DNA from 2 places in the Streptomyces sp. P9(2023) genome. Region 1 is predicted to be linked to the other one. Evidence: riboswitches for the same ligand, from Rfam matches in the RefSeq annotation. Region 1 holds a riboswitch; the other holds the start of a gene.
The links. A riboswitch is a leader RNA that binds a small molecule or an ion and turns the genes downstream of it on or off. The one in region 1 is predicted to bind glycine.
Positions count from the first base shown of each region.

Region 2: linked by a shared signal. The riboswitch ahead of gcvP (aminomethyl-transferring glycine dehydrogenase) and the one ahead of gcvT (glycine cleavage system aminomethyltransferase GcvT) in region 1 are both predicted to bind glycine.

Region 1 is NZ_JAUPWM010000009.1:59,439-63,646, forward strand. Features, by position in the region: gene Q5762_RS15535 (enhanced serine sensitivity protein SseB C-terminal domain-containing protein) at 1-537, opposite strand, end outside; gene Q5762_RS15540 (enhanced serine sensitivity protein SseB) at 582-1,322, opposite strand; gene Q5762_RS15545 (AAA family ATPase) at 1,449-2,120, opposite strand; glycine riboswitch at 2,262-2,365, shown strand; gene gcvT (glycine cleavage system aminomethyltransferase GcvT) at 2,528-3,721, shown strand; gene gcvH (glycine cleavage system protein GcvH) at 3,810-4,187, shown strand.
Region 2 is NZ_JAUPWM010000027.1:70,702-74,909, forward strand. Features, by position in the region: gene gcvP (aminomethyl-transferring glycine dehydrogenase) at 1-2,274, opposite strand, end outside; glycine riboswitch at 2,454-2,553, opposite strand; gene Q5762_RS27170 (PRC-barrel domain-containing protein) at 2,668-3,036, shown strand; gene Q5762_RS27175 (DNA polymerase IV) at 3,623-4,208, opposite strand, start outside.

The DNA.
Region 1 (4,208 bases):
GAGGTACGGGGAGCCGAGCGCGGGCTGCACCCAGGCCCGGCGCAGCGCCCGTACGGCCGGGGTGCGATGGGCGTTCTGGGTCAGCAGGGCGTAGAACTGGGGGATTTCCAGGGCCGGCTCGGAGAGCCGCAGGGGTCCGGCCGGCATCCGGTCGAGACCGGTGGCGATCCGGCGGAGGTCGGCCCAGGGGATGCCGACGCCACCGTTCGCGTCGTGCGGGTTGAGCCAGACGCCCACCCGGTCGGGGTAGAGCGAGCGGGCGATCTCACGGCCGGTGACCAGCTCGTGGGCGCGGTTCCAGCCGGATACGGCGAGCTCCTGGGCGGAGGTGACGCACGGGGCGTACCCGAAGCCGTCGATCTCCATGTGGCCGTACTGGGCGTCGGGCGATCCGGGCGTGCCCTGCCAGAGCAGCATCCAGAGGCTGCCGTCGCCGAGGGCGTGCAGCAGCTGCTCGTACGCGTCGTAGCGTCCGGGTGCCACCTGGCGCAGCATGTGCTCGACCTGTCCGGTCGCAGCGGTGCCTGACGCGCTCACCCTGGTTCCCGCCCCTCTTCCGTCCACCGACCGCACCAGCTTAGTTACAGGGAGGCCCGCTGAAAGAAGGGGCGCACCCGCTCCAGCATCCACTCGCCCACCGGGTCCTGTGCGACGTCGAGCAGGATGAGGTTGACCGGCCAGGCCACCTCGACCCGGCCGAGCGCGCGGCCGAGGGCGTCGAGCGGGGCGTTCCGGTCGACGCCGTCCCAGGCGACGAGCTCGACGCCGACGAACAGGGCGGGTTCGGTGCCCTCGACGCTGGCCAGGGCGCGCCGGGCGGAGCGGACGACGCCGGTGGCCTCGAACTCGGCGGAGGCGGCGGAGAGGAAGTCGACGGGGTCGTCCTGCCAGTCGGGCTCGAAGAGCCGGACCCGGCCGCCGGTCGCGGGGCCGTCCAGCGGAGTGCGGCCGACGCGGCAGAGCTCGGCGACGGCGGGCGGGGGCAGCGGGGCGCCGACGGTGCCGCCGGGGTTGACGGCGATGCCGAGCTGCGGCGGCAGGCCGCGGGCGAAGTCACGGGCGGGGGCCACGGTGAACGACATGTGGCTGCCGACGCAGGCCAGGAACTGCTGCTCGGAGCTGAAGACGGGGACGTACGGCAGGCCGTCGATCTCCATCGTCGGCAGATCGAGGTCCCGGCTCTCCGGGCTGCCGCCGTTGGGCAGCGGCACCCAGACGGGGCTGCGGCCGAGGACCTCGACGAGGCGGCCTCCGGCGGAGGGGTTGCCGAGCGAGGCCGCCAGGACCTCTTCGAGCTCGTTGCCCGGCCACGTAACGTCCACGGTTCCCGTTTCCCCTTCTCGCGCGCCCTGGTCACGACGCCCTCGGGGCAGAACCCTAACGCCGCCCTGGCACCCCCGTGGCCAAAAGGGCTCAGTGAAGGGCTCGTGAGGGGCTCGGTGAAGGGTTCAGTGAGCGGAGCGGAAGGCGATCGTCCGCAGGGCGCCGGCGGCGTCCCGGTCGAGCAGGGTCGCCGAGGCACAGCCTCGGGGCAGGCGGCCTGACTCGACCGAGCCGAGGAGCCGGCCGACGGCCCGGCGGTGGCGGGCGAAGGCGTACCCCGAGACGCCCCGGCCCCGCGCGTGCTGGCCCGCGCGGGCCGTGTCGGGCGTGACGTCGAGCAGGATCAGATGGAGCGCGCGGCCCCGGCGGCGGGCCTCGCGGGCCAGCCAGTTCCGCACCCAGGACTGCGTGCCGCAGTCGTGGACGACGACGCTCCGCCCGGCGCGCAGGGCGCGGCGCAGCCCGGCGTAGTGGGCGATCCGGGCCAGCGGGCGGTAGACGGCGTACGGCAGGAAGGCGGGCAGCCGGCCCTCCCAGCGCTCGCGGGCGTCCTGGGAGTCGATGCCGAGGCCGTCGGCGGCGCGGCGCATCAGCGTCGACTTGCCGCTTCCGGGCAGCCCGGAGACCACCACGAGGTCGCCCGCGGTGAAGGCGAGCGTCCGGGGGCCGCGGCCGCCGCGCTCGCGCAGGTCTCGGAGCAGGGGCACGGCCGAGCGACGCCTTCGGGTCCGGGCGCGGGCGCGCTGGGCCGGTATCCCCGCACCCGTGGCGTAGGCGCCGCTGTGCTGGAACGTCATCGTCTCTCCCCCTGTCGGGTCCCTGGGACCCCCCTGCCCACAAAGTGTAAAGAAGGGGTAATCAGTGACAAGCGATTTGCCGATCGGACACCGCATGCAATGATGTGCGCGCCAAGCGCACACAACCTCATACCGGCCGCTCGAATCCGCGCGGGAGAGTCCCGGAACCCACCACGGTGGGCCCCGGGCGCCGAAGGAGCAAGACCCTCCCTTGAATCTCTCAGGCCCCGTACCGCGTGGATGAGGCAGATCTGAAAAGCGGGACGCCTCCGTGGCGTTCCCACCCAAGGTGCAAGCCGACCTCTCGGTGACGAGATGCTCTCGGTGAACCTCTCAGGTTCCATGACAGATGGGGAGGACGTCCTCGCCCGTCATGTTTTCCGCCCTTGGGATCCGGGAGCCACACCATGAGCACGTCTGCCCCCCGTCCGACCGCCCACCCGTCGCCCGCCACCGCCCCAGACGAAGGCGCTGCGCGCCGCACTCCCCTCCTGGCCCTGCATCGTTCCCTGGGCGCGACCATGACCGACTTCGCCGGCTGGGACATGCCGCTGCGCTACGCCAGCGAGCGCGACGAGCACAACGCCGTCCGCACCAAGGCCGGCCTCTTCGACCTCTCCCACATGGGCGAGATCACCGTCACCGGGCCGCAGGCCGTCGAGCTGCTCGACTTCGCGCTGGTGGGCAACATCTCCACGGTGGGTGTGGGCCGCGCGCGCTACACGCACATCTGCCAGGAGGACGGCGGCATCCTCGACGACCTGATCGTGTACCGGCTCCAGGAGCGCGAGGCTGAGTCTTTTCACTACATGGTGGTCGCCAACGCCTCCAACGCGCAGATCGTCCTCGACGCGCTCGTGGCGCGCTCCGAGGGCTTCGACGCCGAGGTCCGCGACGACCGCGACGCGTACGCCCTGATCGCCGTCCAGGGACCGGAGTCCCCCGGCATCCTGAAGTCCCTCACCGACGCCGACCTGGACGGGCTGAAGTACTACGCCGGCCTCCCGGGCACGGTCGCCGGGGTGCCCGCGCTGATCGCCCGTACCGGCTACACCGGCGAGGACGGCTTCGAGCTGTTCCTGAAGCCCGAGCACGCCGAGGGCGTCTGGCGGGCGCTGACCGAGGCGGGCGCGCCGGTCGGTCTGATCCCCTGCGGCCTGTCCTGCCGTGACACGCTCCGCCTGGAGGCGGGCATGCCGCTGTACGGGCACGAGCTGACGACCTCGCTCACCCCGTTCGACGCGGGCCTCGGCCGGGTCGTGAAGTTCGAGAAGACGACGAACGAGGGCCGCTTCGTCGGGCGCGATGCCCTGGAGAAGGCCGCCGAGCGCGCCGAGACCGCCCCGCCGCGCAAGCTCGTCGGGCTGATCGCCGAGGGCCGCCGCGTCCCGCGCGCCGGCATGGCGGTCGTCGCCGGCGGCGAGGTCATCGGCGAGGTCACCTCGGGCGCCCCGTCGCCCACCCTCGGTAAGCCGATCGCGATGGCATACGTGGACGCGGCGCACGCCGAGCCCGGTACGCAGGGTGTAGGTGTGGACATCCGCGGCACCCACGAGCCGTACGAGGTCGTGGCGCTGCCGTTCTACAAGCGCCAGAAGTGACGTTTCCCACGCCGGAACGTCTCGCCCCGCGTCTCATCCCGTAAGACCCGCGTACACCAGCACTCCCTCGATCCAGGAGAATCACGACATGAGCACCCCCCAGCAGCTGCGCTACACCAAGGAGCACGAGTGGCTGTCGGTCGCCGAGGACGGCGTCGCGACGGTCGGCATCACGGAGTTCGCGGCCAACGCGCTCGGTGACGTCGTCTTCGCCCAGCTCCCCGCGGTCGGCGACACCATCACCGCGGGCGAGTCCTGCGGCGAGCTGGAGTCGACCAAGTCCGTGAGCGACCTGTACGCGCCGGTGACCGGCGAGGTCGTGGCCGCCAACCAGGACGTGGTGGACGACCCGTCGCTGGTGAACAGCGCTCCGTTCGAGGGCGGCTGGCTGTTCAAGGTGCGCGTCACCGGTGAGCCGGACGACCTGCTCACCGCGGACGAGTACTCCGCGTTCTCCGCCGGCTAACGAGACCCCAGGGATCCGATT
Region 2 (4,208 bases), on a different contig from region 1:
CCACGGGGCGGCCGAGATCGGGCCGACGCCCGTCTCCGGACCGGCGGTCGGCTGGAGCGGGTGGTTCGGCAGGTACGGCGCGAGGTGCGCGCGCACGCCGACCGGACCGACGCCGGGGCCGCCACCGCCGTGCGGAATGCAGAAGGTCTTGTGCAGATTCAGATGGGAAACATCGCCGCCGAACTTGCCCGGCTTGGCGAGCCCGACCAGCGCGTTGAGGTTGGCACCGTCGACGTACACCTGACCGCCGGCCTCGTGGACCTCGGCGCAGATGTCGGCGACGTGCTCCTCGAACACACCGTGCGTGGACGGGTAGGTGATCATCAGCACGGACAGCTCGTCGCGGTACTGCTCGATCTTGGCGCGCAGGTCCGCGACATCGACCTCGCCGTCGTCGGCGGTCTTGACGACCACGACCTTCATGCCGGCCATGACGGCCGAGGCGGCGTTGGTGCCGTGCGCGGAGGACGGGATGAGGCAGACGGTGCGCTGCTCGTCGCCGTTGGCGCGGTGGTAGGCGCGGACGGCCAGCAGACCGGCCAGCTCGCCCTGCGAACCGGCGTTGGGCTGGAGCGACACCTTGTCGTATCCGGTGACCTCGGCGAGGCGCTCCTCCAGCTCGGTGATGAGCGTGAGGTAGCCCTGCGCCTGCTCGACCGGGGCGAAGGGGTGCATCTGCCCGAACTCGGGCCAGGTCACCGACTCCATCTCGGTGGTCGCGTTCAGCTTCATGGTGCAGGAGCCGAGCGGGATCATGCCGCGGTCGAGCGCGTAGTCGCGGTCGGCGAGCTTGCGCAGGTAGCGCAGCATCGATGTCTCGGAGCGGTGCGCGTGGAAGACCGGGTGGGTGAGGTACGCGTCGGAGCGCAGCACCGAGGCGGGCAGCGCGTCCTCGGCGGCGGCGTCCAGGGCCTCGATGTCGGCGTCGACGCCGAAGGCGGCCCAGACGGCGGCGATCTGGGCGCGACCGGTCGTCTCGTCACACGACACGGACACATGATCGGCGTCGACGAGGTACAGGTTGACACCGGCCTCACGGGCGGCGGCGACGGCCTCGGCGGCCTTGCCGGGCACGCGGACGGTGAGGGTGTCGAAGAAGCTGCCGTGTATGACGTCGACGCCACCGGCGGAGAGACCGGCGGCAAGAACACCGGCATACCGATGGACACGCTGGGCGATCTGCTTCAGCCCGTCCGGCCCGTGGTAGACGGCGTACATCCCGGCCATGACGGCGAGCAGGACCTGCGCGGTGCAGATGTTGCTGGTGGCCTTCTCGCGGCGGATGTGCTGCTCGCGGGTCTGCAGGGCCAGGCGGTACGCCCTGTTGCCGTCGGCGTCGACGGAGACGCCGACGAGGCGGCCGGGCAGCGAGCGGGCGTGCTTGTCCTGGACGGCCATGTAGCCGGCGTGCGGCCCGCCGAAGCCCATGGGCACACCGAACCGCTGCGTGGTACCCACGGCGATGTCGGCGCCGAGGGAGCCGGGCGAGGCGAGCAGGGTGAGGGCGAGCAGATCGGCGGCGACGGTGACGATCGCGCCGAGCTCGTGGGCGGCGTCGATGAGCGGCTTGATGTCCCGGACGGCACCGGAGGCACCCGGGTACTGCAGGAGCACGCCGAATACACCGCGCTCGGCGATCTCGGCCGGAATGCCGTCGCTGAGGTCGGCGACGACGACCTCGACGCCGGTGGGCTCGGCGCGGGTCTCGATGACGGCGATGGTCTGCGGCAGGGCGTCGGCGTCGATGAGGAAGACGCCGTTCTTGACCTTGCCGACCCGGCGGGCGAGCGCCATGGCCTCGGCGGCGGCGGTGCCCTCGTCGAGGAGGGAGGCGCCGGAGGTGGGCAGCCCGGTGAGGTCGGCGACCATGGTCTGGAAGTTCAGCAGCGCCTCAAGGCGCCCCTGCGAGATTTCGGGCTGGTACGGCGTGTAGGCGGTGTACCAGGCCGGGTTCTCCATGACGTTCCGCAGAATCACAGGAGGCGTGAACGTCCCGTAATACCCGAGCCCGATCATCGGGGCGAGGACCTGGTTGCGGTCGGCGAGCTCACGCAGCTCGGCGAGAACCTCGGCCTCGGTACGGGCGGAGGGCAGGCCGAGAGCCTCGGCGTTCTTGATCACGTCCGGCACGGCGGCGGCCGTGAGCTCGTCGAGGGAGCCGTAGCCGACCTGCGCGAGCATCTTGGCCCGGGCTTCGGCGTCGGGCCCGATGTGCCGCTGCTCGAACGGGATGCCCTGTTCGAGTTCGGAGAGCGAAATGCGGTGGGCGGTCATGTACGGAGGCCTCCTGGTCGTCACGACCTGCGAGGGGCACCACGGCGCGGGTGCCCGGACGGCCTCCCCCTCTGTCATCTCAACCTGAGAGCTTCACCGGCACGCCAAAAGGGCTCGCCGGCTTTCACCGTCGGTGAGAGCGGACGCCGTCGGACCTCCGCTCTGCTTTCCAGAGTGACCTCGTCCATGCGGTACCGGGTGCCTGAGAGATTCCGGGGAGGATTTGCTCCTTCGGCGCCTCCGAAAGGTTTCTTCGGAGGACTCTCCCGCACGGGGTCGACAGCCACAGCCAGCCTACCAGCGCCGTTCCGGGTTCCATCGCTCAAGTGGCCGACGTCCCAGATGTGCACTTTCGTAGTTCTTGTAGAGCAGTTGCGACCAGTTGGAGGGACCGTGCAGACCGACATCGATCCGCGCAGCCTGATCGGCCGCAAGGCGTTCGACCGCAACGGACACAAGATCGGCACCGTGGACGAGGTGTACCTGGACGACGCGACGGGCGTCCCCGAGTGGGCGGCGGTCCGCACGGGCCTCTTCGGCCGCGACGCGTTCGTCCCGCTGGAGCCGAGCGAACTGGTCGAGGACGGCCTCCACATCCCGTACGAACGCGCCCTGATCAAGGACGCCCCGGACTTCGGCGTGGGCCGCCACCTCTCCCCGGAACAGGAACTCCAGCTCTACCGCCACTACAGCCTGGCCCTCCCCCCGGTACCCCCACCGGACCACGACTTCGGCCGTCTGGCAGGCCAGGAGGACACGTAGCGGGCCTGGTGGCGGACGTCCGGCGTATCGCCGCCAGGGACGGCCAGGCCGACCGCGGAGGACTTGGACGAGCACGGCCGAACGCGCGGGGTGCCGCGAAGCCGCGTAGCGGCCCGGCAGCCGCACCCCTGCCCTCTCACCGGTACGGGCGGTGCGGCCGGGACCAGCCCGGCTGAAAACCGGCGCACCGCCACGAGTCGACAGCCACCGACGGCACTCGGCCACCCACAGGAGGACCGACACCCCTGCCCTCTCACCGGAACGGGCAGTGCAGCCGGGACCAGCCCGGCTGAAAACCGGCGCACCGCCACGAGTCGACAGCCACCGACGGCACTCGGCCACCCACGGGAGGATCCGGCACCTCTGCCCTCTCACCGGTACGGGCAGTGCGGGCCGGGAACGACCAGCCCGGCCGGGCGCACCCACCGGCCGACCGCCGACAACGCTTCCCCACCACCCCGCGGCGCGAAGCTGCCGCACCCGCCGACGGCGCCCAACCACCCACAGGAACACCCGCACCTCTGCCCACCCACCCGCACGGGCGGTGCGGGCGGGAACAACCAGCCCGGCCAACGGCCGGGCGCCACTACGCGACCGCCGACGACGACCCCCCGCTCCCCACCAGCGGCAGCGCCTCCCCCGGTTCCAGCTCCGGATCGTCGACGAGGAACGTCCGTACCCGCCCCGGCGCCGACCCCGGCTCCTCGAAGCGCACGGTGACCCGCCCCACCCCGCTCCCCTGCACCCACCCGGCCCCGTACACCGCATGCCGTACGTCGTGCCCCGGCGCCCATCTCCGCTCCGCGGCCGGCCGCTCTTCCGCCTCGGGAACGACCTCGGCCGAGCCCGCCCCCTCAGCCGAGCCCCCCGATCCCCCCTGGCCCCCACCCTCGGCCTCCGCCGACGCCTCCGCCTCCGCCGACGCCGACGCCTCCGCCGCCTGCGCGAACAGATCCTCCTGCGTGTAGTCGGCGAGCCCGCTCACCCCCACCCCCAGCAACCGCACCCCACCCGTCGTGTCCACCCCCTCCAGCAGCCGCCCCGCCGCCTCCCGCACCACCAGCGGATCGTCCGTCGGCCCCCGCAACGTCTCCGACCGCGTCAGCGTCGAGAAGTCGAAGCGCCGCACCTTCAGCACGATCGTCCGCCCCGAGTGCCCCGACGCCCTCAAC